DNA from 2 places in the Streptomyces sp. NPDC006487 genome. Region 1 is predicted to be linked to the other one. Evidence: riboswitches for the same ligand, from Rfam matches in the RefSeq annotation. Region 1 holds a riboswitch; the other holds the start of a gene.

Evidence for each region. A riboswitch is a leader RNA that binds a small molecule or an ion and turns the genes downstream of it on or off. The one in region 1 is predicted to bind glycine.
Region 2: another riboswitch for glycine. It lies ahead of gcvP (aminomethyl-transferring glycine dehydrogenase); the one in region 1 lies ahead of gcvT (glycine cleavage system aminomethyltransferase GcvT).

What each region holds. Positions count from the first base shown of each region.
Region 1 is NZ_JBIAHN010000031.1:28,986-43,306, forward strand. It holds gene ACFYM0_RS36545 (ABC transporter ATP-binding protein) at 1-551, opposite strand, end outside; gene ACFYM0_RS36550 (ABC transporter permease) at 548-1,546, opposite strand; gene ACFYM0_RS36555 (ABC transporter substrate-binding protein) at 1,673-3,454, opposite strand; gene ACFYM0_RS36560 (ABC transporter permease) at 3,557-4,552, opposite strand; gene ACFYM0_RS36565 (enhanced serine sensitivity protein SseB C-terminal domain-containing protein) at 5,006-5,746, opposite strand; gene ACFYM0_RS36570 (enhanced serine sensitivity protein SseB) at 5,814-6,524, opposite strand; gene ACFYM0_RS36575 (AAA family ATPase) at 6,653-7,339, opposite strand; glycine riboswitch at 7,542-7,645, shown strand; gene gcvT (glycine cleavage system aminomethyltransferase GcvT) at 7,830-8,945, shown strand; gene gcvH (glycine cleavage system protein GcvH) at 9,049-9,429, shown strand; gene glyA (serine hydroxymethyltransferase) at 9,444-10,700, shown strand; gene ACFYM0_RS36595 (APC family permease) at 10,869-12,518, shown strand; gene ACFYM0_RS36600 (L-serine ammonia-lyase) at 12,682-14,064, shown strand; gene ACFYM0_RS36605 (hypothetical protein) at 14,155-14,321, opposite strand, start outside.
Region 2 is NZ_JBIAHN010000001.1:4,274-18,594, reverse strand. It holds gene ACFYM0_RS00080 (glutamate-cysteine ligase family protein) at 174-1,709, opposite strand; gene ACFYM0_RS00075 (hypothetical protein) at 2,222-2,842, shown strand; gene ACFYM0_RS00070 (DUF5999 family protein) at 3,113-3,319, shown strand; gene gcvP (aminomethyl-transferring glycine dehydrogenase) at 3,416-6,301, opposite strand; glycine riboswitch at 6,500-6,598, opposite strand; gene ACFYM0_RS00060 (PRC-barrel domain-containing protein) at 6,719-7,084, shown strand; gene ACFYM0_RS00055 (DNA polymerase IV) at 7,469-9,376, opposite strand; gene ACFYM0_RS00050 (MerR family transcriptional regulator) at 9,511-10,167, opposite strand; gene ACFYM0_RS00045 (bifunctional nuclease family protein) at 10,348-10,821, opposite strand; gene ACFYM0_RS00040 (MerR family transcriptional regulator) at 10,929-11,702, opposite strand; gene ACFYM0_RS00035 (FHA domain-containing protein) at 11,722-12,261, opposite strand; gene ACFYM0_RS00030 (DUF881 domain-containing protein) at 12,745-13,653, opposite strand; gene ACFYM0_RS00025 (small basic family protein) at 13,659-13,991, opposite strand; gene ACFYM0_RS00020 (DUF881 domain-containing protein) at 13,988-14,321, opposite strand, start outside.

The DNA of each region.
Region 1 (14,321 bases):
CCGGAGAACTCGTGCGGGTAGCTGTCCACCCGCTTGTGGGGCTCGGGGATGCCGACGCGGTCCAGGAGGTCGACGGCCCGCTTGCGGGCGGTCTTCTTGTCGACCTTGTTGTGGACCCGGTACGCCTCGGCGATCTGCTTGCCGACCGTGAAGTACGGGTGCATCGCCGACAGCGGGTCCTGGAAGATCATCGCGATCTCCCGGCCGCGCAGCTTGCGCACCTCTTCCTCGGGGCTGGAGAGCAGTTCCTTGCCGTCGAGCCAGATCTCACCGGAGATCCGGGCCCGCTGGCGGCCGTACTGGCCGACGCGGTGCAGGCCCATGATGCCCAGTGAGGTCACCGACTTGCCGGAGCCGGACTCGCCGACGATGCCGAGGGTCTTGCCCTTCTCCAGCGTGAAGGAGAGTCCGTCCACGGACTTGACCAGGCCGTCTTCCGTGGGGAAGTGCACCTTCAGGTCGCGTACGTCGAGGAACGCGGTGCCGGGTGCGCCGGGGGCGACGGGCTCGTTCAGTGCGCCCGTCACGGCGGGCGCCGTCGAATCGGTCATGACAGCCTCACTCGGGGGTCGATCACCGCGTACAAGAGGTCGACGACGAGGTTGGCCGCGACGACGAAGAAGGCGGAGATCAAGGTGATGCCGAGAATGACCGGCAGGTCGTGCTCGCTGATGGCGCGGACGGCGCTGTAGCCGAGGCCGTGCAGCGAGAAGGTGTACTCGGTGAGGACCGCGCCGCCCATCAGCGCGCCCAGGTCGAGACCCAGGACGGTCAGGATCGGCGTCATGGTCGAGCGCATCGCATGCTTGCCGATGACGACGGGTTCCGTCAGCCCCTTGGCGCGCGCGGTGCGGATGTAGTCCTCGTTGAGCACTTCGAGCATGGTCGCGCGGGTGAGCCGCGCGTACATCGCCGCGTAGAGGAAGGCGAGCGAGACCCACGGCAGGACCATGCCGTTGAACCAGGCTCCCGGATCCTCGGCGAAGGTCTTCTCCGGCCGCCCGAACCAGCCGAGCTGGTCGGAGAAGAGGGCGATGGCGAGCATGCCCGTGAAGTAGATCGGGAGGGAGACGCCGGCGAGGGCGAGGCCCATCGCCGAACGGTCCAGGACCGTACCGCGCTTGAGGGCGGAGATGACGCCTGCGGCGACACCGCCGATCACCCAGAGCACGACGGCACCGGCGGCGAGCGAGAGGGTGACGGGCAGCCAGTCGGTCAGCAGGGGCCACACCTCCTGCTCGCTCTTGAAGGAGTACCCGAAGCAGGGCGCGGCGCAGTGCGTGACGTCGTTGCCGTTGGCGTACGTACGACCCGCCACCAGCCCGACGACGAACTTGCCGAACTGGACGAGGATCGGGTCGGCGAGACCCATCTTCTGCCGGATGCCCTCGATGGCGGCGGGGTCGGACTGCTTCCCGACGAAGTACAGGGCCGGGTCCGTCCCGATCATCTTCGGGAAGAGGAAGAAGATTCCGAAGGTCACCAGCGAGATGACCAACAGCATGACGATGACGGCGAAGATCCGCCGGATGAGATATGCAAGCACTGCGCTCGGCCTGGCCGCGGCCCGGGGACGCCCTCTTCTGGAGAGCGCCCCCGAGCCGCCGCCGCGGCCATCACCTGCCCTTCGTGCCTAGCGGGTGTGGCACTGGAACTGAATCGGACGGTTTGTCTACTGGACGCCGAGCGAGGCGTAGTCGTACCGGCCGTTGTACGCGTCGGAGGTGTAGACGTTGGTCAGGCGGCTGCTGCGCCAGGAGATCGTCTTGTCGTAGACGAAGGGCAGGTAGACCGCGGCCTCGGAGACCTTCTGGTTCATCTGCTTGTAGATGTCGCCGGCCTTGACCGGGTCCGTCTCCGCGATGGCGTCGTCGAACAGCTTGTTGATCGCCGGGTCGTTGAGCTCGGAGAAGTTGTTGTTACCGCTCTGCAGGATGAAGCGGCCGTCGACCAGCGGCTGGGAGAAGCCCTGACCGGTCGGGAAGTCGGCGCCCCAGCCCATGATGATGATGCCGTAGCCCTTCTCCTTGACCACCTTCGGCGAACCGATGATGCCGGAGGTCTGGGCGCCGTCGAACTGGTCGACGTCGGCCTCGATGCCGACCTGCTTCAGGGCGTTCTGCAGGGAGACGGCCGTGGCGACCTCGACCGGCTTGTTGTTGCGGACCGCGATCGTGGTCTTGAAGCCGGTCTCCTTGCCACAGGCCTTCAGAGCGGCCTTGGCCTTGGTGACGTCCGGCTTGCCGTCGTTCGTCAGGACACCGTACGGGTCGTACTTGCCATCGGCGCCCTTGATGCCCAGCGGCAGCATGTTGGGGGCGATGTCACCACCGGCCTGCGGGCCGCCGCGGGCGGTCTGCAGGGACTTGTGGTCGGCCGCGTAGATGACGGCCTTGCGGCACTCGATGTTGTCGAACGGCGCGACGGTCTGCGGCATGACGGCGTACCGGATGAAGCCGGTCTGGCCGTTGTCCAGGTTGTCCTTGTGGTCCTTCAGCGCGGTGGCGCGGGCCGCCTGGCCGATGCCGGTCGCGTTGATGTCCAGGTCGAACTCGCCGTTCATCAGGCGCTTGTCCATGTCGTCCGCGTTCGCCATGAACGTGACGGAGATGGAGTCCGGGAGCGCCTTGCGGATGGTGTCCGACTCGGCCTTCCAGTTCGTGTTGCGCGAGAGCTTCATGCTCTTGTTGGGCTCGTACGAGTCGATCTTGTACGGGCCGTTGGAGAAGGGCTTGAGGCCGTACTTGGCCGCGGTGTCCTTGTCCTGCTTGACCGGGCTGGCGGCCGGCATGGCCAGCATCTGCTCGAAGTCGCCGTTGGGCGCGGGGAGCTTGAAGATGATGGTCTTCGCGTCCGGGGTCTCGATCGCCTTGAGGCCGAGCTTGTCCGGGCTGGTGTCCTTGTACGGACCCTTGTACTCGGTCTTCGGGTCGAGGACCTGCATCAGGTAGACCGGGCCGCCGGAGATGACGTCCTGGGCCCAGGTGCGCTCGATGCCGTACTTGACGTCCTGGGCGGTGACGGGGGTGCCGTCCTCCCAGGTCACGTTGTCCTTGAGGGTGTACTTGTAGGTCTTGCCGCCGTCGCTGATCTCCGCGTTCGCGGTGGCCAGGTCGGGGACGAGCTCGGTGCTCTTGGTGCCCGGCTCCGCCTTGAAGCTGACGAGCTGGCGGGCGTAGTAGCGGGAGAAGTCCCACATGAAGCCGTAGTAACCGCGCTGCGGGTCCCACGAGTCCGCTTCCTGGGTACCGACGAACTTCAGCTCGCCGCCCTTCTTGGTGGAAGCGTTGGCGACCTTGCCGATGGCGGCGTTGAAGCCGCCCGCGGCGGCCGGCTTCCCCTCGTCCTTCGTCTTGCCGTCGTCGCCGCCACAGGCGGTCGCGGCCAGCATCGTCGCGAGCACGACGGCCGTGCCGGCGACGAGCCTGCGCTTGGACATGCGATGGGTAGTCACGATGCTCGCAACCCTCCGTTGTGATTCCGGTACGAAGCCGGGTTCCGGTGTGCCCTGCGGTTCTGACCTACGGGTGCCCTGCGGGATGACCTGCGGGGACGGCTAACGGGAGCCCTTCGGGTCGAGGGCGTCGCGGACGCCGTCGCCGAAGAGGTTGAAGGCCAGCACGGTGATGAAGATCGCCACGCCGGGGAAGATCATGAAGAGCGGATCGTCCTCATAGGTCCGCACGGCCGTCGAGAGGGTCTCGCCCCAGGACGGCGTGGGCGGCTTGACGCCGACGCCCAGGAAGCTGAGCGCGGCCTCGGTCAGCACGTTGGTGGGGATCATCAGCGTCGCGTAGACGGTGATCGGGGCCACCAGGTTCGGGAGCAGCTCGCGGAAGAGGATGTACATCCGGCCCGCGCCCAGGCTCCGCGCCGCTTCGACGTACTCCCGTTCGCGCAGCGACAGGGTCTGTCCGCGGACGATGCGGCCGATGTAGGGCCAGCCGAAGAACCCGATCACCAGGACCAGGACGGCGATCCGCAGGCCCGATCCCTCGAAGCCCCAGAGCTTGCCGGGGACGACCGAGATCAGCGCGATGATGAAGAGCAGCTGCGGGAAGGCGAGCAGCAGGTCCATGACCCGGCTGATGGCCGCGTCGACCCAGCCGCCGAAGTAGCCGGCGACGATGCCGAAGAAGGTGCCCATCGAGACCGCCACGAAGGCGGACAGGAAGGCGACCAGCAGCGAGATGCGGGCGCCGTAGACGATCCGGCTGAACACGTCGCGGCCGTTGACCGGCTCGATGCCGAGCAGGAAGTCGCCGCTCATGCCGCCGTAGTCGCCGGCCGGCAGGCCCAGCAGCGGGTCCAGCAGGTCTTCGTGCAGCTCCTCGGGAGGGTGGCCGAACGCGCTGACGATCAGCGGCGCGAAGAGTGCGACGAGGATCAGCAGGAGCACGACGAAACCGCCGGCCAGCGCGACCTTGTCGCGCTTGAGCCGCATCCAGGCGATGCGGCCGGGCGAACGGCCTTCGATGGCCTTGGCGGGGACGTCGGCTACGGACACGGGTGCGGGTGTCTCCGCGCTCATGTCGTGCAGTGGTGCCGTCATCGTGGTGGGGACCCCTCTCGGCCGACGGGTGGGCCGGCCCATGCCCGCCGCTGTGGCGGCGTTGGTGCGGAGTGGCGCTCGGAGTGCGAGGTACGGGTGCGCGGATTTCCTGCGGCGGAACAGCCCTTGGAGGACTGACCCGCTCTTGGGTGGGGAGTCTTCATCGGGCGCTCGATCAGCCGCCAGACCCGCAGGTGAATGGATGCGCAACCGTGATCTGAGGGTCGAGTTCCCGTTATCCGGACTTCACTGTCATCTCAGCGGACCAAGACATCCCGTTCGGTACGGAATCGGACATGGCGCCCAACTCGGCCTACGAGCATGCCTATTGGGCGTACATCAACGTCGAAATCAGGACAACGCAAAGGCCGCACGGAACGACTGTTCCGTGCGGCCTGGTGTGGCTTGGTCCCCATGTCTCAACGAGCGGGACGACTCGGCGAGCGGGACCTGTCAGTAGGCGGGCGCCTGTCCCTCGCGGTCGTAGAAGGGGCGGGTCTGCGCCCGCAGCCACATCGCCACGGGGTCGTGTTCGTCCGCCAGCGCGACCGTGCAGACGGGTACTCCCTCGGGGACCGCGCCGACCGACTGGCGCATCATTTCCCGTACGGATTCCAGCGCGTGCGCGGAGGCGTCGTACAGGTCGAGCCCGACGGCGAGGTACGGGGACCCCAGCGCGGGCTGCACCCAGGCGCGGCGCAGCGAGCGGACGGCGGGCGTGCGGTGCGCGTGCCGCGTGAGCAGCCCGTAGAACTGCGGCAGCTCGATGGCGGGCTCGGACAGCCGCAGCGGACCGGCCGGCATCCGGTCCAGCCCGGTGGCGATCCGCCGCAGGTCGGCCCAGGGAATGCCGACGCCGCCGCCCTGGGCGTGCGGATTGAGCCACAGCCCCCAGCGGTCGGGGTAGAGGGCGCGGGCGATGTCCCGGCCGGTGACCACCTCGTACCCGCGGTTCCAGCCGCTGGCGGCCAGCTCCTGCGGCGAGGTCACGCAGGGCGCGTACCCGAGGCCCTCGACCTCCATGCCGCCGTACTGGGCCTCCGGGGAGCCGGGCTGCCCCTGCCAGAGGAGCATCCACAGCCGTCCCTCGGCCAGGGCGTGCAGGAGGGACTCGTAGCTCTCGTAGCGCCCGGGAGTCACCTGGCGCAGCATGTGCTCGACCTGCCCGACCGCGGCCGTGCCTGACGCACTCACCCGGTACCCCTCTTCGTCTGTTCGTCCGCCCGTCGTCCACGCGTGTCGGCCACCAGCTTAAGCGTCACTACGGCAGGTAGAAGGGGCGTACGCGCGTGGTGATGAAGTCGACCACCGGGTCTTCCGCGGCATCGAGCAGGATCAACTGCACAGGCCAGGGCGGCGGTACGCGGGTCAGGGCGCGGCCCAGCGCGTCCATCGGGGCGTTTCGCATGTCGGGCTCCCATCCCACCAGGTGGACTCCGATGTAGAGCTCCGGCGAGCCGCCCTCGACGCTGGCGAGGCAGCGGTGCGCGGAGGCGACGACTCCGGTGGCCCGGAACTCCTCCGCGGCGGCGGCCAGGAACTCCACCGGGTCCTCCTGCCAGTCGGGCTCGAAGAGCCGGACCCGGCCGCCGGTGGCGGGGCCGTCGAGCGGGCCTCGGCCGGTGCGGCAGAGCTCCGCGACGGCCGGCGGGGGCAGGGGCACGCCGACGGAGCCCTCGGGGTTGACCGCGAGGCCGAGCTGCGGGGGCAGGCCCCGGGCGAAGTCCACGGCGGGGGCGACGGCGAAGTCCATGGCGGGTCCGGCGCAGGCGCGGAACTGCTCCTCGGAGCTGTAGACGGGCACGTACGCGGCGCCGTCGATGTCCATGGTGGGCAGGCTGAGGCTGTTCACCCCGCCGGGCAGCGGGATCCACAGGTGGCTCCGTCCGAGGACCTCGAGGATCCGCCCTCCGGCGTCCGCCTGTCCGAGCGCCGCCCCGAGCACCTGCTCCAGCTCGTTACCCGGCCACATGTACGTCTCCGCTCGCTTGCCCTGGATATCGACCCGAGATTAACGGGCGCCCGCGACACACCGACCGGGGGCCGCCCGCGCCCGGGGCCACCCGCGTCGGGGGCCACCCGCGTCGGGGGCCGGCGCCGCTAGTGGAAGCCGATCGACGTCAGCCGGGACGCCGCCGGGCGGTCCAGCAGGGTCACCGACGCGCAGCCGGCGGGCGGGCGGCCCGCCTCGGCCTCGCGCAGCAGCCGGGCCACCGCGCCCCGGTGCCGGGCGAAGGCGTACGCCGACACGCCCCGGCCCCGCGCCGCCTGCCCGGCCCTGGCCTCCTCCGGGGTGGTGTCCAGCAGCACCAGGTGCAGCGCGCGGCCGCGCCGGCGGGCCGCCGAGGCCAGCAGCGCCCGTACCCAGCTCTGCGTACCGCAGTCGTGGACGACGGCCGGGGCCCCGGAGCGGAGCACCCGCCACAGGCCCCAGTAGTGCGCGATCCGGACCGCGGGCCGGTACACCGCGTAGGGCAGGGCGGCCGGCATCCGGCGCTCCCAGCGCTCGCGGGCGTCCTGGGAGTCGATGCCGCCGCCCTCGGCGGCCCGCTTGATCAGGGTGCTCTTGCCGCCGCCGGGGAGGCCGGATACCACCACGACGTCCCCCTCGGCGAAGCGCAGCCGCCGCGGGCCCTCGGCTCCGCGCAGGTCCCGTACCGCTGCGGGCTCCCCCGCCGCTCCGGCCGCCGCGGGGTCCCGCACGGCGCCGCGCTGCGACGGCACTCCTGCCACCGCGCTCTCGACGGTGCCGGTGTTCGTCGCCGCCAGTACTCCGAATCTCCGCACAGTGCTCGCCTCCCCCGCGACGGGTCGCCTGGACCCGGTCCCCCTGAGTGTAAAGAGACGGTAATCCGGTGCCACCGGTTCCGCTCCGGGTCCGCTCCGGTTTCCGCTCGGAGTCCGCTCCGCTTGCGACCCCCTCCCCCATTCGGCCGCACGCCGTGCAATGATGTGCGCCATCTGGACACCTAACTGCATACCGGCCGCTTGAATCCGCGCGGGAGAGTCCCGGCACGCCGCAAGGCGGTGCCCGGGCGCCGAAGGAGCAAGTACCTCCCTTGAATCTCTCAGGCCCCGTACCGCGTGGATGAGGCAGATCTGAAAAGCGAGCCGCGCCACCGCCCGTAAGGGCCACGGCGACGGTTCCACCCAAGGTGCAAGTCGATGGCCTTCCCCTGGAAGCGGGGAACTCTCGGCGAACCTCTCAGGTTCCGATGACAGATGGGGAGGAACTCCTCCTCGTCATGTCATGCCCTGGGACCCGGGAGCCACACCCATGAGCACTGCCCCCCGCCTGACCGCCCTCGATGCGCTGCACCGTTCTCTCGGTGCGACCATGACCGATTTCGCGGGCTGGGACATGCCCCTGCGGTACGCCAGCGAGCGCGACGAGCACAACGCCGTCCGCACCAAGGCCGGTCTCTTCGACCTCTCCCACATGGGCGAGATCACCCTGACCGGCCCGGAGGCCGTCAAGGTCCTGGACTACGCCCTGGTCGGCAACATCTCCACCGTCGGCGTCGGCCGCGCCCGCTACACGCACATCTGCCAGGAGGACGGCGGGATCCTCGACGACCTGATCGTCTACCGCCTGGGCGAGACCGAGTACATGGTCGTCGCGAACGCCTCCAACGCCCAGGTCGTCCTGGACGCGATCACCGAGCGCGCCGCCGGCTTCGACGCCGAGGTCCGCGACGACCGCGACGCGTACGCGCTGCTCGCGGTGCAGGGTCCGGAGTCCCCCGGCATCCTCGCCTCGCTCACCGACGCCGACCTGGACGGGCTGAAGTACTACGCCGGCCTGCCCGGCACGGTCGCCGGGGTGCCCGCGCTGATCGCGCGCACCGGCTACACCGGCGAGGACGGCTTCGAGCTGTTCGTCGCCCCCGAGCACGCCGTGGAGCTGTGGCAGGCGCTGACCAAGGCGGGCGAGGGCGTCGGCCTGGTCCCGGCCGGTCTGTCCTGCCGCGACACCCTGCGCCTGGAAGCGGGCATGCCGCTGTACGGGCACGAGCTGACCACCTCCCTCACCCCGTTCGACGCGGGGCTGGGCCGGGTCGTGAAGTTCGAGAAGGAGGGCGACTTCGTCGGCCGCGCCGCCCTGGAGGCCGCCGCCGAGCGCGCCGCCTCCAACCCGCCGCGCAAGCTGGTCGGCCTGATCGCCGAGGGCCGCCGCGTTCCGCGCGCCGGCTTCTCCGTGACCTTCGACGGCCAGGTCGTCGGCGAGGTCACCTCGGGCGCCCCGTCCCCGACGCTGGGCAAGCCGATCGCGATGGCCTATGTCGACGCGGCGCACGCCGCGCCCGGCACCTCCGGTGTCGGCGTGGACATTCGCGGTACGCATGAGGCGTACGAGGTCGTGGCCCTGCCGTTCTACAAGCGGCAGAAGTAGCCCCGTACCGCACCACGCCGCGTCGCACCGCTGGACGGCGCTTCGCGCCGGTCCGCACGACCACCGTTCGTATCCACTCCCCCGCATCCAGGAGAATCAGGTCATGAGCAACCCCCAGCAGCTGCGTTTCAGCAAGGAGCACGAGTGGCTGTCGGACGCCGTCGACGGCGTCTCGACGGTCGGCATCACGGAGTTCGCGGCCAACGCGCTCGGTGACGTCGTCTACGCCCAGCTTCCCGAGGTGGGCGACACGGTGACCGCGGGCGAGACCTGCGGCGAGCTGGAGTCGACCAAGTCGGTCAGCGACCTGTACTCCCCCGTCACCGGCGAGATCGTCGAGTCCAACCAGGACGTCATCGACGACCCGGCCCTGGTGAACTCGGCCCCGTTCGAGGGCGGCTGGCTCTTCAAGGTGCGCGTCACGGAGGAGCCGGCCGACCTGCTCTCCGTCGACGAGTACGCCAAGCTCACCTCCGGCAACTGACCCAGGGAACCCTGATGTCTGTACTGAACACTCCCCTCCACGAGCTCGACCCGGACGTCGCCGCCGCCGTCGACGCCGAACTCGTGCGCCAGCAGTCCACCCTGGAAATGATCGCGTCGGAGAACTTCGCTCCGGTCGCCGTCATGGAGGCCCAGGGCTCGGTCCTGACCAACAAGTACGCCGAGGGCTACCCCGGCCGCCGCTACTACGGCGGCTGTGAGCACGTCGACGTGGTCGAGCAGATCGCGATCGACCGCATCAAGGCGCTCTTCGGCGCCGAGGCCGCGAACGTGCAGCCCCACTCGGGTGCGCAGGCCAACGCGGCCGCGATGTTCGCGCTGATCAAGCCGGGCGACACGATCATGGGCCTGAACCTGGCCCACGGCGGGCACCTGACCCACGGCATGAAGATCAACTTCTCCGGCAAGCTCTACAACGTGGTCCCGTACCACGTCGACGAGACCGGCGAGGTCGACATGGCCGAGGTCGAGCGCCTCGCCAAGGAGTCCAAGCCGCAGCTGATCGTCGCGGGCTGGTCCGCCTACCCGCGCCAGCTCGACTTCGCCGCCTTCCGCCGCATCGCGGACGAGGTCGGCGCGTACCTGATGGTCGACATGGCGCACTTCGCCGGCCTGGTCGCCGCGGGTCTGCACCCGAACCCGGTGCCGCACGCCCACGTCGTGACCACCACCACGCACAAGACCCTCGGCGGTCCGCGCGGCGGTGTCATCCTGTCGACGCAGGAGCTGGCCAAGAAGATCAACTCCGCGGTCTTCCCGGGTCAGCAGGGCGGCCCGCTGGAGCACGTGATCGCGGCCAAGGCGGTCTCCTTCCTCGTGGCGGCCTCGCCCGAGTTCAAGGAGCGCCAGGAGCGCACCCTCGAGGGTGCGAAGATCCTCGCCGCCCGTCTGGTCCAGGACGACGTCAAGGCCGTGGGCGTGGACGTCCTCACCGGCGGCACCGACGTGCACCTGGTCCTGGTCGACCTGCGCAACTCCGAGCTGGACGGCCAGCAGGCCGAGGACCGCCTCCACGAGGTCGGCATCACGGTCAACCGCAACGCCATCCCGAACGACCCGCGGCCGCCGATGGTCACCTCGGGTCTGCGGATCGGTACGCCGGCGCTGGCCACCCGCGGTTTCGACGCCGAGGCCTTCACCGAGGTCGCCGAGATCATCGCGCAGGCGCTGAAGCCCGCCTACGACGCGGACGACCTCAAGGCGCGCGTCTCTGCGCTCGCCGCGAAGTTCCCGCTGTACCCGACGCTCTAGGCGCCGGCCTGAGAGGGCCCGGTCTTGTTGTGCACAGGGCCGGGCCCCTTTCATGACCAAAGCCCCAGGCGGATGCGGCCCATTGCCACTGAATCATCCAAAAAATGGCAAATAGGCTCCGGATAAAGGAACGACCGCACCCCCCTGGCAGGACGGACAGCACACCCCATGGACATGAGCGCAGCGAACAAGAAGGGACTCAGTCTCTTCGCCCTGATCATGATCGGCCTCGGCTCGATCTTCGGATCGGGGTGGCTCTTCGGGGCCGGCCAGGCCGCCGCGGTCGCGGGGCCCGCGGCGATCATCGCCTGGGTCATCGGCGCCGTCTTCATCGGCATGATCGCCATGTCCTACGCGGAGGTGGGCGCCGCCTACCCGCTGCCCGGCTCGATGGCCCGCTTCGGCACCATCTCGCACGGGCCGGTGCTGGGCTTCATCACCGGCTGGGCGGTCTGGATCGCCATCGCCGCACTGATCCCGATCGAGTCCATCGCCGGTACGCAGTACATGTCCTCCTGGAACTTCGGCTGGGCCAAGGGCCTCGTCGAGAACGGCGGCCTGACCACCTCCGGCATGGCGATGGCGCTGTTCCTGACGGTCGCGCTGTGGCTGGCCTGCTACTGGTCGGTCGCGCTGCTCGCCAAGGCGAACAACCTCCTCACCCTGGTCAAGTTCGCCATCCCGGTACTCGCCGTGATCGCCCTGATCGCCTCCGGCTTCCACGCCGGCAACTTCACCGACCACGGCGGCTTCGCGCCCAACGGCTGGTCCGCGGTCATGACCGCCGTCACCACCTCCGGCGTGGTCTTCGCCTTCAACGGCTTCCAGGCCGTCGTCAACCTCGGCGGCGCCGCCAAGAACCCCGGCCGCGCCATTCCGCTGGCGCTGGTCGGCGCGCTCTCCCTCGGCCTGGTCATCTACCTGGCCCTGCAGATCGCCTTCATCGGCGGTGTCCCGCCGGAGAAACTGGCCGAGGCCGGCGGCTGGAGCGGCATCAACTTCTCCTCGCCGTTCGCCGACCTGGCCAAGATGCTGATGCTGCACTGGGTCGTCACGATGCTCCAGTTCGGTGCCTTCATCTCCCCGTCCGGCGCCAACATCGGCAACGTCGCATCGGCCTCCTACATGGCGCAGAACCTCGCGGACACCGGCTTCTTCCCGAAGAAGATCCGCGAGGTCCACCCGAAGTACGGCACCGCGCGCCCCGCGATGTGGCTGAACCTCGGCTTCTCGATCCTGCTGCTGGTCACCGTCGGCCACAGCTGGGAGGCCCTGGCCAGCGTGGTCTCCGCCGCGATGGTGGTCTCGTACCTGATCGGCCCGATCGCGGTCGGCGTCTTCCGCAAGACGAAGCCCGAGCTGCCGCGCCCCTTCCGCCTGCCCGCGGCCAAGATCCTTTGCCCGGTCACCTTCGCCTTCGCCGCCTGCGCCCTGTACTGGTCCAAGTGGCCGGACACCGGCAAGGTGGTGCTCCTCACCCTGGTCGCCGCCCCGATCGCGGCCGTGGTGCTCAAGCGCAAGGGCGAGAAGAACCTGGCCAAGCAGTTCGCCCCGGCCTGGTGGATGATCGCCTTCCTGCTGTGGCTGGGCACGCTGTCGGCACTCGGCAGCAGCGAGTTCGGCGGCAGCGGGCTCATCCCCGGCGGCGTGGACATCGCCCTCGTGGCCGTCTCCGCCCTGGGCTTCTACTTCTGGGCCGTACGGTCCGGGGTCAAGGCCCACTACGCGGGCCTGCCGGGCCCGGACCCGGTCCTGAACGCCCCCACCGGGGAGGCCGACGCGGCCGCCGCACCGGAGCGCGAACTGAGCCACGCCTGAGCACCCCCTCCCCGACCCGTCCGGCGGCCGAGCTGTTCACCTCACCGCGTTAAGCTCGGCTGCCGGACAAAATCCGCAGATCGCCCCCGATCAACCCGATCTTCCCGATCCGCCTCTCCTGCCCACGCTTCCCACCCACGAGCAGACATAGGAGTCCGCAACCGTGGCCATCTCCGTCTTCGATCTCTTCTCGATCGGCATCGGTCCCTCTTCCTCCCACACCGTCGGACCGATGCGCGCCGCGCGCATGTTCGTGACCCGGCTCAAGAAGGACGGCGTCCTCGCCCAGACCGCCTCGGTCCGCGCCGAGCTCTTCGGCTCGCTCGGCGCCACCGGGCACGGCCACGGCACCCCCAAGGCGGTCCTGCTGGGTCTGGAGGGCCACTCCCCCCGCACCGTGAACGTGGAGACCGCCGACGCCGAAGTCGAGCGCATCCGCCGGACGGGCCGCCTGCGCCTGCTCGGCACCGAAATAGGTGACGGCCACGAGATCGCCTTCGACGAGCCGAACCAGCTGATCCTGCACCGCCGGCGCTCGCTCCCGTACCACGCGAACGGCATGACGCTCTTCGCGTACGACGAGGCGGGCACCCCGCTGCTGGAGAAGACCTACTACTCGGTCGGCGGCGGGTTCGTCGTGGACGAGGACGCGGTCGGCGAGGACCGGATCAAGCTCGACGACACCCCGCTGAAGTACCCCTTCCGCAGTGGTGACGAGATGCTCCGCCTCGCGAACGAGACCGGCCTGTCGATCTCCTCGATGATGCTGGAGAACGAGAAGGCCTGGCGCACCGAGGACGAGATCCGCGAGGGCCTCCTGGAGATCTGGCGCGTCATGCAGGCCTGCGTCTCGCGCGGCATGTCCCGCGAGGGCATCCTCCCCGGCGGCCTGCGGGTCAAGCGCCGGGCCGCCTCCACGGCGCGCCAGCTGCGCACCGAGGGCGACCCGATGATGCACCGCAGCGAGTGGGCCACCATCTACGCGATGGCGGTCAACGAGGAGAACGCGGCCGGCGGCCGGGTCGTCACCGCTCCGACGAACGGCGCAGCGGGGGTCCTGCCCGCCGTCCTGCACTACTACATGAACTTCGTGCCGGGCGCGGACGAGGACGGCGTGGTCCGCTTCCTCCTGGCCGCGGGCGCGATCGGCATGCTCTTCAAGGAGAACGCCTCGATCTCCGGCGCCGAGGTCGGCTGCCAGGGCGAGGTCGGCTCGGCCTGCTCGATGGCGGCCGGCGCGCTGGCCGAGGTCCTGGGCGGCACCCCGGAGCAGGTCGAGAACGCGGCCGAGATCGGCATGGAGCACAACCTCGGCCTGACCTGCGACCCGGTCGGCGGCCTCGTCCAGATCCCCTGCATCGAGCGCAACGGCATGGCGGCGGTCAAGGCCGTCACCGCGGCCAAGATGGCGATGCGCGGCGACGGCACCCACAAGGTCTCCCTCGACAAGGTCATCAAGACCATGAAGGAGACGGGCGCCGACATGAAGGTCAAGTACAAGGAAACCGCCCGCGGCGGCCTGGCGGTCAACGTCATCGAATGCTGATCCGGCATTCCGGGTAACCCTGCTCAACGCCGATGGGGCGTGACTCTTCGAGTCACGCCCCATCGGGTTTCTACGGACGAGCGTCAGCCACTACCACTGCGGGCAGGGAAGACCTGCGGCCTCTCTCGGAGCGAGGAACTCTTGCCGAAAGATCTCAAGAGAAGCCCTGAGCAGAGGGATCTCGACCTCCGGACCGATGGTGCTCAGGCGAGCCGAATTGGAATCCAGCCTGAACTCCAGTAGGAGCTCACCTCGCA
Region 2 (14,321 bases), on a different contig from region 1:
CCGTCCGCACGCCCGTCTCCCGTCCCGCCACCGCCGCGACATCTCGGCTGCGACATCTCGCGGGGCGTCCCGCCCCGATCACCCCATACTGCCTCCTCCACGGGGCAACGGGATCACCGGGCGGGACCGTGCGGGCGGCTGAACCCGACGGAACGTACCGGAAGGTGCCGGGATCAGCCGGCGGCCGCCGGTCCGGCCGCCGCGGCGCCACCCCCCAGGCCCACCGGCCAGGTGTGCACGGGATCGCCGCGGTGACTCAGCTCGCTGTAGCGGCGCGTGGTCGCGGCCAGCGCCGCGTCCCGCTCCAGACCGCCCGCGAGGGCCCGGTGGTACGTGTCCACCTGCCAGGTGGCTCCGTTCACCCGGCGCCGGCACCGCTCCTCGATGATGCCGAGGTAGTGGTCCCGGTCGGCGGGTTCGATGCCCCACGCGTCCAGTCCGGCGGCCGCCATCGGCAGCAGTTCCTCCAGCACCAGCCGGATCGCGGGCACGCTCGCCAGTCCCCCGCCCCGGCCCCGGCGCGGCCAGCGCAGCCGGGCGTCGATGCCGTAGCGGCAGGCCGCGTCGAAGTTGGCCTCCGCCTCCGCGAAGGGCAGCCGGCTCCAGACCGGGCGCTGCTCGTCCGCGAGCGTCCGTACGAGCCCGTAGTAGAAGGCCGCGTTGGCGACGACGTCGGCCACCGTCGGGCCGGCGGGCAGGACCCTGTTCTCCACGCGCAGGTGCGGCACCCCGTCGGCGACCCCGTAGACGGGCCGGTTCCAGCGGTAGACGGTGCCGTTGTGCAGCACCAGCTCCTGCAGGCTCGGCACCCCGCCCTCGGCGAGCACCCGCAGCGGCTCCTCCTCGTCGCAGATCGGCAGCAGGGCCGGGAAGTAGCGGACGTTCTCGGCGAAGAGCTCGTACGCCGAGTCCACCCACCGCTCGCCGAACCAGGTGCGCGGGCGCACCCCCTGCGCCTGGAGCTCGGGCGGCCGGGTGTCGGTGGCCTGCTGGAAGAGCGGCGGCCGCGACTCCCGCCACAGCTCCCGCCCGAACAGGAAGGGCGAGTTGGCGCCGACGGCTATCTGTACGGCCGCCACCGCCTGGGCCGCGTTCCACACGTCCGCGAACCGGGCCGGGGTCACCTGCAGGTGCAGTTGCACGGAGGTGCAGGCGGCCTCCGGCACGATCGACCCGGAAGTCCAGGTCAGCCGCTCGACCCCCTCGATGTCGAGCACGAAGTCCTCGCCCCGCATCATCAGGATCTGCTCGTTGAGCAGGGAGTAGCGGTCCACCGCCGAGAGGTTGGCGGTGACCAGGTCGGTGCGGGAGATCGTCGGCAGAATTCCGATCATGACCACCCCGGCGTCGACCTCCAGCGCCTGCCGGTGGGCATAGCCGAGACCCGCGCTCAGTTCCTCGGCGAGCTGGTCGAATACCCGGCCACCGAGCCGGTGCGGGAGGACGTTCACCTCCAGGTTGAACATTCCCAGCTCGGTCTGGAAATCATTGCTCGCAATACGTTCGAGGACCTGCGCATTCACCATTCTCGGCAACCCGTCGGCACCCGCGAGATTCAATTCGATCTCCAGCCCCATCATGTTCTTGGGGCGATCGAACCTCTTCTCCTCCAGAAGTCGCTCCAGTACCTCCAGGCACTCGTGAAGCTTCCTCCGGTACCGTTGCCGATCGGACAGGTCGAATCCGCCCGCCACGACCTTCTCCCCCATCGGAGCGTCCCTCCTCGACTGGGCCTGGCGGGCGTGGAATGGATCCGCCCCCAGGCGCACGTTACGGTCGATGATGCCCCGGCGGCGTGATCGATAACGCGGAAGGGGCGTGACTGGCGGGGAGCGCGCGCCGGTTTGGCCGACAGGCGCTTTGGCACATTCACCTGGCAAGCACCCTTGCGCAAATACAGCGTAGACCTTGCCGGTTATCGATAACCGATGCTTTTCAGCCGAGCCCCCATCCGGTAACCTCCGAGGTCAGCGCGGAACTTTTGCGCGCACCCGGCATGAATGCCACGTCAGCGGGACCGGTAAGCGCCTTGTCGGCAATAGGCGGGACAGCTAGCCGAAACACTGCGTGAACACATGTCAGATAAACTCCGCATGCGAGGCAGAGAGTTGGCGCGCGGCCATTGCCCCTCAGCCCCCCTCTGACCCCAGAATGCGACAGCGCCGTCCGCACCCCGCACCCGCCCCGTTCCACAGGTCTCCCAAGCGAGAGGCGACCCACCATGCCGCTGCACGTCCCTCCGGCTCCCGCGCCCGCCCTGCGCAGCGTCCTCGCGGCTCTCGGCTCCCCCACCGCCGTCCACGAGGCGCACACCCCGGCCCTGCGCGCCCTCCAGGGGCCGATGACCGCCGAACTGCCGCTGCCCGTCCACGTCCTGGACCGGCTGCACGTCTCCGGCCTGACCGCCGGGGGCAGGCCGCCGCGCACCCGCCTGACCGGTTGGCGGTTCCTGATCCGCAGCGGCGACCGCTACGTCGCGGCGGCCGACACCCGGCTGACCCCGGACGGGTGGGTCTTCTCCCACTTCTTCGAGGGCCCTTACGTCGCCGCCACCGAACGCGCGCTGCGCCAGGCCGAATCGCTCGGCAAGAACTACCAGCCGCGGCTGCTGTCCGTGCCGGAGCTCTACATGCTGACCCTGTGGCTGCACGGATCGGTGGGCGCCGACGCCTCCGCCGGACTGCCGGCCGCCGCCGACCTCCTGGTCCCCCTGGCGCCCGCCCCGCCCGGCATCGCGGCCTACCGGCCGCACCCCGTGTCCGAACTGCTGCCCGTACTGACCCATCGGCTCACGCCGACGGCGCCCCCGGTCCCGCCTTCCATGGCCGCGCCGGCCGCCTGATCCGGCCCATGGCCGGTTCTGCCCATTCGGCCTAGCCCACTCGGGCCCCCAACGAACCACCCGAAATGACAGGGGAGTTGACCTGAACCGCCCGCACGGGTGATGCGTCATCAATCTATGAGGACAGCTGCCGGGAAATCCCTCCGGACACTAGGTCGTGGGGGAACACTGGGGACTCTGACCGAGCCAAGTCGTTGATACGGGGGGGCGGCCATGACCAACGCATCGAGCCGCAGCACACAGACCACACCGCAGCGAAAGAACGCATCCATGTGCCAGCACAAGCCAGCATGCCCGTCCGCCGACTCCGCCGACCGGGAGGCCGCGCACCCCGTGGCCGTTCACCCGGAACAGGGCTGGAGCCTGCTGTGCAACGGCGTCCTGCTCTTCGAGGACACCGGTGAGCTGCTGCCGGACGGCCAGATCATCGCCCCGCACCGCGCCCTCGCGGCGACGCAGGTGATGAAGGCGGCCTAGCCGCCGACGCAACGAAAGGGGCCGGCCCAGGAGAGAACTCCCGGACCGGCCCCTTCGTCATGTCACCGTGTCATGTCACGGCGCCACGTCACCGCATCAGTTGTCGTACTCGTCCAGCGGCGGGCAGGAGCACACCAGGTTCCGGTCGCCGAAGGCACCGTCGATGCGGCGCACCGGCGGCCAGTACTTCTCCGCGGCCGACACCCCGCCCGGGAAGACGGCCTCGTCGCGGGTGTACGGGTGGTTCCACTCGCCGCCCAGCGCCGCCGCCGTGTGCGGGGAGTTGGCCAGCGGGTTGTCGTCCACCGGCCACTCGCCGCCCGCGACCCGCTCGATCTCGGCGCGGATGGCGATCATCGCGTCGCAGAACCGGTCGATCTCGGCGAGGTCCTCGGACTCCGTCGGCTCGATCATGAGCGTGCCGGCGACCGGGAAGGACATGGTCGGCGCGTGGAACCCGTAGTCGATCAGGCGCTTGGCGATGTCGTCGATGCTCACGCCCGTCGCCTTCGACAGGGGGCGCATGTCGATGATGCACTCGTGCGCGACCAGGTTGCCCGGGCCGGTGTAGAGCACCGGGTAGTGCGGCTCCAGGCGCTTGGCGATGTAGTTGGCACCGAGCACCGCCACCTGGGTGGCGCGCTTGAGGCCCTCGCCGCCCATCAGGCGCACGTACGACCAGGAGATCGGCAGGATGCCGGCCGAGCCCCACGGAGCGGCCGAGATCGGGCCGACGCCCGTCTCGGGACCGGCGGTCGGCTGGAGCGGGTGGTTGGGCAGGTACGGGGCAAGGTGCGCCCGGACACCGACCGGGCCGACGCCCGGGCCGCCGCCGCCGTGCGGGATGCAGAAGGTCTTGTGCAGGTTCAGGTGCGAGACGTCGCCGCCGAAGTGACCCGGCTTGGCCAGGCCCACCAGGGCGTTGAGGTTGGCGCCGTCCACGTAGACCTGACCGCCGGCGTCGTGCACCTGGGCGCAGATGTCGGCGACGTGCTCCTCGAACACACCGTGCGTGGAGGGGTACGTGATCATCAGCACGGCGAGCTCGTCGCGGTACTGCTCGATCTTGGCACGCAGGTCGTCCGCGTCCACCTCGCCGTCGTCGGCGGTCTTGACCACGACCACCTTCATGCCGGCCATCACGGCGCTCGCGGCGTTGGTGCCGTGCGCGGAGGACGGGATGAGACAGACGGTGCGCTGCTCGTTGCCGTTCGCCCGGTGGTACGCGCGGACGGCCAGCAGGCCGGCGAGCTCACCCTGGGAGCCGGCATTCGGCTGGATGGAGACCTTGTCGTAGCCGGTGACCTCGCAGAGACGTTCCTCCAGCTCGGTGATGAGCGTGAGGTACCCCTCGGCCTGCTCGACCGGGGCGAACGGGTGCACCTGGCCGAATTCGGGCCAGGTGACCGACTCCATCTCGGTGGTCGCGTTGAGCTTCATCGTGCAGGAGCCCAGCGGGATCATGCCGCGGTCCAGCGCGTAGTCCTTGTCCGAGAGCTTGCGCAGGTAGCGCAGCATCGCCGTCTCGGACCGGTGCTGGTGGAAGACCGGGTGGGTCAGGTACGCGTCCTGGCGCAGCAGCCCCTCGGGAAGCGTGTCGGCCGTGGTGGCGTCGAGCGCCTCCAGGTCCGCGGTCACCCCGAAGGCGGCCCACACCGCGTCGACGTCGGCGCGCAGGGTGGTCTCGTCACAGGAGGCGGAGACCAGGTCGGCGTCGACCTGGTACAGGTTGACCCCGCCCTCGCGGGCGGCGGCCACGACCTCGGCGGCCCGGCCCGGAACCCGCGCGGTGATCGTGTCGAAGTAGGCGCCGTGCACGATCTCGACCCCGCCGGCCGTCAGGCCCGCGGCGAGCAGGGCGGCGTAGCGGTGGGTGCGGCGCGCGATCGTCCGCAGGCCGTCCGGGCCGTGGTAGACGGCGTACATGCCGGCCATGACGGCGAGGAGCACCTGCGCGGTGCAGATGTTGCTGGTGGCCTTCTCGCGGCGGATGTGCTGCTCACGGGTCTGCAGCGCCAGACGGTAGGCCTTGTTGCCGTCCGCGTCCACGGAGACGCCGACGAGGCGGCCGGGCAGCGAGCGGGCGTGCTTGGCCTGGACGGCCATGTAGCCGGCGTGCGGTCCGCCGAAGCCCATCGGGACGCCGAAGCGCTGGGTGGTACCGACCGCGATGTCCGCGCCCAGCTCACCCGGGGAGGTCAGCAGGGTCAGGGCGAGCAGGTCGGCGGAGACGGCGACGATGGCGCCGAGCGCGTGCGCCTGCTCGATGACCGGCTTGATCTCCCGCACGGCGCCGGAGGCACCCGGGTACTGCAGGAGCACGCCGTAGACGCCGCGCTCGGCGATCTCGGCCGGAATCCCGTCCGACAGGTCCGCGACCACGACCTCGATGCCGATCGGCTCGGCGCGGGTCTCGATCACCGCGATGGTCTGCGGCAGCGCGTCGGCGTCGACGAGGAAGACGTTGCCCTTGGCCTTGCCCACGCGGCGGGCCAGGGTCATGGCCTCGGCGGCCGCCGTGCCCTCGTCGAGCAGGGAGGCGCCGGAGGTCGGCAGGCCGGTCAGCTCGGCGACGACGGTCTGGAAGTTCAGGAGGGCTTCGAGACGGCCCTGGGAGATCTCCGGCTGGTACGGCGTGTACGCCGTGTACCAGGCCGGGTTCTCCATGACGTTGCGCAGGATCACCGGCGGCGTGAAGGTGCCGTAGTAACCCAGGCCGATCATCGACGACAGGACCTGATTGCGGTCGGCGAGCTGACGCAGCTCGGCGAGCACCTCGGCTTCGGTCCGCGCCTCGGGCAGGTTCAGCGCGGCGGTGGTCTTGATCACATCCGGCACCGCGGCGGCGGTGAGCTCGTCGAGGGAGCCGTAGCCCACCTGAGCGAGCATCTTCGCCTGCGCCTCGGCATCCGGGCCGATGTGGCGCTGCTCGAAGGGGATGCCTCGCTCCAGCTGGGAGAGCGAAATGCGGTTGGCGGTCATGTACGGAGGCCTCCTGGTCGTACGACCTGCGAGGGGCACCACGGCGCGGGCACCCGGACGGCCTCCCCCTCTGTCATCACAACCTGAGAGCTTCACCGGGCCGCGCGGGGATCGCCCACGAGATCCGGCTTTCACCGTCGGTGAGGAGAGGGACCGGCACTGCGCGCCCGGTTCCCGCACCTGCTTTCCAGAGTGGCCTCACCACGTGCGGTACGTATGCCTGAGAGATTCCGGGGAGGATTTGCTCCTTCGGCGCCTCCGTCTCACTCACTCGGAGGACTCTCCCGCACAGGGTCAACAGCCGTCACCCAGCCTACCAGCGAGGATCTGGGACCCTCCCTCGAGTGGCCCCCTCTCCGGAAATGCACTTTTGTAGTCATTACCGGAGGAGTTGCGCCCAAATGGAGGGACCGGACCGTGCAGACCGACATCGATCCCCGCAGCCTGATCGGCCGCAAGGCGTTCGACCGCAATGGCACCAAGATCGGCACCGTCGACGAGGTCTACCTCGACGACGCCACGGGCGTCCCGGAATGGGCCGCCGTACGCACCGGACTCTTCAGCCGGGACGCCTTCGTCCCGCTGGAGCCCAGCGAGATGGTGGGCGACACCCTGCGCGTGCCCTTCGAGCGCTCCCTCATCAAGGACGCCCCCGACTTCGGCGTCGGCCGCCACCTCTCCCCCGAACAGGAGCTGCAGCTCTACCACCACTACGGCCTGGACCTGGCCCTTCCCTCCGACTTCCAGCACGACTTCGGCCACAAAACCCCCGACACCCCCTGACCCCACCACCCGCTGCCCACCAGCCCCCGGGGCAGCGGGTGCCCCCTCGCCCAGGACGCGCCCCTCAAAAGGGCTCCCCCACGCCCCCCACCCCAGCCACGAACCCCCGGCAACAGCCCGCGCGCACCCGGCGGGCACGCGGCAGCGGGCCGCCACCCCGACGGCGGGCCGTGGACGGCGGGCAGCAAGCAGCGGAGCGCTCGGCGGCCCTACACCTGACCGCAGCGGCAGCGGCAGCGGCAGCGGCAGCGGCAGCGGGGAACCCGGCGCCTCTCAGCGGGTAGCGGGCACTCAGCGACTCACCACGTGCAGCCGGAACCCACCGTCACGTTCGCGGCCGCCGCTCACACCCAGCAGCCCACAGCAGGCGCCCCGGCGGGGCCGCTAGCAAGCGGCCCGGTCCCCGACCAGCGGCATCGGGTCGGACGGCTCCAGTTCGGGGTCGCCCACCAGGAACGTCCGCACCCGCCCCGGCTCGGATCCGGGCTGCTCGAACCGTACGGTCACCCGCCCGACGCCGCTCCCCTGCACCCACCCGGGCCCGTACACCACATGCCGCACATCGCTTCCGGCCGCCCAGCGCCGCTCCACCAGACCTTCGACACCCCCCGCGCCCCCGAGCCCCTGCCCAGCAGCCTCCCCCGGCCCCTGCACGTGCCCAGCGACCTCACCGCGCCCACGCCCAACGCCCTGCCCCTGCAGGTCGTCCTGGCCGTGCCCGATGCTGTCCGTTTGCCCCGACCCGACACCCCGTGGCCCGGCAACCTCACCCGGCCCCGACCCCGACCCCTGCTCCGGCCCCTGCCCCGGACCCGGGCCCTGCCCGAAGCTCTCCCCCTGAGCCAACGCGCTACCCGGCCCCGGCCCACCGACCTCACGCTGCCCCTGCCCATGCCCCCGGCCAAGGCCCCGCTGAGTGCCCCGGCCCTGCCCGAGCCCCTCCGACGGCCCCGACCCAACGGCCTCCGCCCGCCCTTCCCCGGCCGCCTGGCCCTGCCCGGTGTGCTCGCCCGGCACGGCCCCGGCGGTGAAGGGCCCCCCACCCTGGCCCTGACCGTCCCTCTCGTCCCGCTCCGGCTCCGGCTCCGGCCCTGGGAGCGCGCCCAGCCCCCGAGAAGGACTCTCGGCCTCCTGCCCCCCGTCAGCGCCGTCAGCGCCGGCCGCAGGCCGCTCCGCGACGCCGCCGTCACCCGCCCCCGCCCCAGCCCGCGCAGCCATCGCGTCGGCGAAGGCGAACAGATCCTCCTGCGTGTAGTCCGCCAGCCCCGTCACACCCACCCCCAGCAGCCGAATCCCGCCCGTGGTGTCCACGGCCTCCAGCAGCCGTGCCGCCGCCTCCCGCACCACCGCGGGGTCGTCCGTGGGCCCCCGCAGGGTCTCCGAGCGGGTCAGTGTGGAGAAGTCGTACCGCCGGACCTTCAAGACGATGGTCCGCCCCGAGTGCCCCGACCCGCGCAGCCGCTCCACGCACCGGTCCGCGAGCCGCTGCACCTCGTTGCGGATCCGTACCCGGTCGTGCAGGTCCACGTCGAAGGTGTCCTCGACCGACACGGACTTCGCGTCGCGCTCGGCGACCACCGGCCGCTCGTCCACCCCCAACGCCATCCGGTACAGCCCGACGCCGTGCGAGCGCCCCACCATCCGGATCAGTTCGTCCTCGCCGGCCTCCGCCAGCTCCCCCACCGTGGTGATTCCGGCCCGCCGCAGGTGTTCCCCCGTGGCCGGCCCCACCCCGGGCAGGGTCCGTACCGACATGGGTGCCAGGTGCGCCCGTTCCGTGCCGACCTCGATCAGCAGCAGCCCGGCCGGCTTGGCTTCCTCGGAGGCGACCTTGGCCAGCATCTTGGACCCCGCGAGCCCCACCGACCCGCTCAGCCCGGTCGCGGCGGTGATGTCCGCCCTCAGCCGCTCGCCAATGGCCCGCGCGGCCTGCGCGTCGAAGGCGACGCCGCCCGCCTCGAGGTCCACGAAGGCCTCGTCCAGGCTCAGCGGCTCCACGAGGGGCGACAGCTCCCGGAGCATCCCCATGACCGTGTCGCTGACCTCGCGGTACAGGCTGAAGCGTGGAATCAGGCACGCGCCGTTGGGGCAGAGCCGCCGCGCCTGGGCCATCGGCATGGCGGAATGCACCCCGAACCGCCTGGCTTCGTAGGAGGCGGTGGCGACGACCCCGCGCGGCCCGAGCCCGCCGACGATGACGGCCTTGCCGCGCAGGCTGGGCTTCGACGCCTGCTCCACGGATGCGTAGAAGGCATCCATGTCCAGGTGCAGGATGGTCGGCGCGGCTCTCACAGCTCCGATGCTGCCCTACGGCACTGACAATCGGTCCGAACCCACAACAGGCGGGCCGGGCGGCCCGCCGCGGACCGTACCGGACCCGGACGGACCACCCGGCCCGCCCCGGTCCCCAGCCCCGCACACCGCCCTCAGACGGCCCGGTTCCTCCGGGCGGCCAGCTCATCGGCGGGGTTGTGCCCGACCACCGTCTCGCCCGTGTCCACGCGCTCCCCGTGCAGCTGCGACAGCGCGTTCTCCACATCGCGCCAGACCACGCCCACGGCGATGCCGAAGACGCCCTGGCCGCCCTGGAGCAGGCTGACGACCTGATCCGGCGAAGTGCACTCGTACACGGTGGCGCCGTCGCTCATCAGCGTCATCCGCTCCAGGTCCGAGAAACCCCGGTCGCGCAAGTGCTGCACGGCAGTGCGGATGTTCTGCAGCGCCACCCCGGTGTCCAGGAAGCGCTTCACGATCTTGAGGACGACCACGTCCCGGAAGCTGTAGAGGCGCTGCGTCCCCGACCCGTAGGCGGGACGCACCGTGGGCTCCACCAGCCCGGTCCGCGCCCAGTAGTCGAGCTGCCGGTACGTGATGCCGGCCGCGGCACACGCCGTCGGCCCTCGGTATCCGACCTGCTCGGGTGCGGGCTCGCCGCCCTGGGGTCCCACCGGCCCCACCGAACCGACCGGCGCGGGCTCCGGCTGACGGCGCGCGGAGTTCACCGCACCACCGTGCAGCGGGTACGGCCCACCGTCACTCCGTGCGGGGATGCCCCCGGTCATACCGTCGCCCGTGACTCTCACGCCGACCCTCCGTCCTTGACCTGCCATCTCGAAGGTAGGCAGTCACCAGGGGTGCGTCAACGATCGCCACACTCGGCACGCCGAGTGATAATCACCCTGAGAGTGGTTTCCCGTACCCCATTGCGGGGAAAGGCTACTCGAATGGGCTGAAATATCCGGGAGGACGGCGCGACCCGCGCATCACTGCGGGCCTGTACCGAAGTCCTCTGGCGAGATCTGGTCGAGGAACTCGCGGAACTTCTCCACCTCGTCCTCCTGCTCGTCGGGAATCGCGATTCCGGCGTCGTCGAGCACACCGTCGCTGCCGTAGATCGGCGTCCCGGTCCGCAGGGCGAGCGCTATGGCGTCGGAGGGCCGCGCGCTCACCTCGACTCCGCTGGCGAAGACGAGCTCCGCGTAGAAAACGCCCTCCCGCAGATCCGTGATCCGGACTTCGGTGAGCTCCTCGCCGATCGCCTCCAGCACGTCCTTGAAAAGGTCGTGTGTCAGCGGGCGGGCAGGGGCCATGCCCTGCTGCGCGAAGGCAATGGCGGTCGCCTCCCCTGGTCCGATCCAGATGGGGAGGTACCGGTCGCCTCCCACTTCACGCAGGAGCACGATCGGTTGGTTCGAGGGCATTTCCACCCGGACACCCACAACGTCGAGCTCGTTCACACAGCAACCCTAGGACCTGCTCGGCAGGTTTGGGTAGTCGGGCTCCCCCAAGCCTGCCCCCAAGCCCCTGCCAAGTCACCAGAAGTCGGCCCGAAAACCCCTCAGGATCAGTGCAGCCGCACCCCGAGAGCAGTTTGTACGAGGGCCTCGTGCAACCGTACGGAGAGCCCGGCGAGCTCCTTCATGGTGGCCTCGGCATGGGCCCTGGTCTGCGGATTGCGGTGCCGGCGCAGCGGCGAGACGACCTGTTCCACCAGACCGGCCTCCCGGTCGGCGGCGGCCTTCATCGCCCGCAGGTGGCGCGGCTCCAGACCGAATCGGCCGAGATCGGCCACCAGACGGGCGACGGTGACGGCCTCGGCGTCGAAACCGCCGCCGGGCGCCTCCGCGATGAGCCCGTAGGACTCCCACTCCACGAGCTGGACCTCGTCCACCTCCGCGGCGGCGATCAGCTCGGCCCGGCCCACCCGGGCCACGGTCGGCCGCTCCCGGCCCACCTCGCCGTAGAGGGCGACGGGGCTCGCGGGGTCGACGGACTCGCCGTGCGCCGTGGGCGCCGGGATACGGATCTGCTCGCCCCGCGCGAGCGCGTCGAGATGCTCGCGGATGACCTTCAACGGAAGGTAGTGGTCGCGCTGGAGCCGCAGGATGTGGGCGAGACGCTCCACGTCGTCCGTGCTGAACTTGCGATATCCGGAAGGTGTGCGCCTGGGCTCGACGAGCCCCTCCGCCTCCAGGAAACGGATCTTCGAGATCGTGACTTCGGGGAACTCGTCACGCAGCATCGTGAGCACTGTTCCGATGCTCACCAGCCGCACGCCCGAGGAGGCGGCGGTGGCGGTGCCGCCCTTGGCGGCACCGCCTGCCGGGATACGCAGCATGGGACCTTCCCTTGAAGGGTCAGTGCCCCCGCAGGCTCGCGTAGAAGACCAGCCGGTACTTGCCGATCTGCACCTCGTCGCCGTTGTGCAGGGCGACGGAGTCGATCGGTTCACGGTTCACGTACGTGCCGTTGAGGCTGCCGACGTCGGAGACGGTGAAACCGTCGTGGCTCCTGCGGAACTCGACATGGCGCCGGGAGACGGTGACGTCGTCCAGGAAGATGTCGCTCTGCGGGTGCCGGCCGGCCGTCGTCAGCTCACCGTCCAGGAGGAACCGGCTGCCGGAGTTCGGGCCGCGCCGCACGATCAGCAGGGCGGAACCCGGGGGCAGCGCTTCCACCGCGGCCTGGGCCTCGGGGGACAGCGAGGACGACACGTGCGTCTGTCCCGACACCTCGGCCTCGTAGGCCTCCAGGCCCGAGATCGAGATGGTGGACGTGGTCTCCGAGGCACGCTCCGGCGTCAGACCCGCCCGCAGCGGCGCCCCGCAGTTGGAGCAGAACCGGCTCGCCGCATCGCTGCGGTGCCCGCACCTGCTGCAAATCTGCTCGGCCGACATGGACGGCTCCTCGCGCCGCGGCTGCCCCGCGGAGGCATTGGTGGCATACGGGTCGGGGGCAAACCCTCCACCCGTACTCGAGGTTGATGGTTCACCGAAACCTATGCGTCCGGTACCGGCAGGGTCAACAGCCGACGCGCCGTGCGCGCCCGAAATGTCACCCGCTCCGGCGACCTCGTCGCGGAAGAGCGGCCGGTCGCCCTGCCCTTCCACGTCTCCGTGCCCCGCGCGGTGCCTGGCCGCACCGCTTTCCTCGCGGTTCTTCTTGCCGAACAACTTCTCAAACAACTTCACGGGCGATTCCCCTTGACCGAAACAGACCCGCCCGTGGGGCAGGACGAACTCCGAATGCAACACCTGCCGACCCGGACATACTTACAACGTCCGTAACCATCAGACAGTTTCCACCACGCACCGCGACTTCGGTGCCTCGACCCCCCGCAGGCATTCGCCCGCCTGAGCCGGTCTCCCGCACCTCCCGCATCACGACGACGACGACGACCGAGCGTAGTCAGGCTGCTTCGCAGCCCGCAAGGCATCCACAACGATCTTCGCCGGACGTGTGATGCCGACGACCGCCTGCTCCTTCTCCAGCGACTGGACGACGCCACCGGGAATGTTGAGCGCCGGCTCCAGGTCCTGAGGCTTGCCGATCACCTTGAACTCATAGGGTTGTGTGATCTTCTTACCGTCGATCGCGACCCCGTCCTCCTCGTCCGAGAAGTACGAGTCCGCCACGATCCGCACCCCGTTGATCTGGATGGCCTCGGCCCCGGCGGCCCGCAGCTCCTGAAGGGTGTCCAGCAGCTTGTCCGACAGCACCTGGCCCTTGGGGTCCGTGATCTTCAGCACGATCCCCGGCCCCTGCGCGGCCACCGTACCGGCCAGGATCCCGAGTTGGCGCTCCTTCTCCACGGTCTGTTTCCGGGCCTCCTCGGCCTGGTTGGAACTGCTCTCGAGCTCCCGGCGCTGGTCATCGAGCGTCTGCTTCTCGTCCTCCAGCCGCTTGGTCCGCCCGTCCAGCTCGTCGAGGATCCGTACGAGGTCCTCCTGACGGGCTCCGCGCAACGCACTGGAGTCACTGTTCGACCGCACCTGGATGGCCAGCCCGAGCCCCAGGACGAACAGCAGCACCGCGACGATCAGTTGGGCACGGCTCACCCGCGGCGGCCACAGCCCGGCCGCCAGCCGCTGCCGGCCGGTCTCCTCGGGCCCGGTCTGCTCGGGCCGGACCTGCTCGGGCCCGGGCACGTCACCCGCGGACTCGGGCCCGTCGCCCACCGGCCCGGCCGGCGGCTCCTGCGGAGGCTGTGCCTGCGGAGGCTGTGCCTTCGGCCCCTGTGCCGAGGCCGAGGCCCCGGGCTCCTCGGGCGGGGTGTCGTTCGTACTCATCGGCCTCACGCCCGGAACACGTGCCGGCGGATGGCCGCGGCGTTGGAGAAGATGCGGATGCCGAGGACGACGACCACACCCGTGGACAGCTGCGAGCCGACGCCCAGTTTGTCTCCGAGGAAGACGATCAGCGCCGCCACGACCACGTTCGACAGGAACGACACCACGAAGACCTTGTCCACGAAGATGCCGTCCAGCATCGCGCGCAAGCCTCCGAACACCGCGTCCAGCGCCGCGACCACGGCGATCGGCAGATAAGGCTCCACCACGGCCGGTACTTCGGGGCGGACGAGAAGTCCGACCACCACTCCGACCACGAGGCCCAGTACCGCGATCACGATGCACCCTTCTGCTGCTCTGCTGCTGTAGCCGTACGTACGGTCAGGCTCGACGCGGCCGGGAGGCGCATCTCGGCCTCGGACGACAAGGAGTAGCGGATCCCGTAGTTCTCCTGCAGCACGTGCAGGTACTGGCCGTCCGCGGAGTCCTGGAACTCGGTCCCGAGGCGCTTCTTGTCGCCGATCGCCAGCACTTCGTACGGCGGCACCAGCGGCCTGTTGTCGACCAGTATCGCGTCACCTGCGGCCCGGATCGCCGAGAGGGACGTCAGCCGCTGCCCGTTGATGGAGATCGCTTCGGCCCCCGACTGCCACAGCCCGTTGACGATC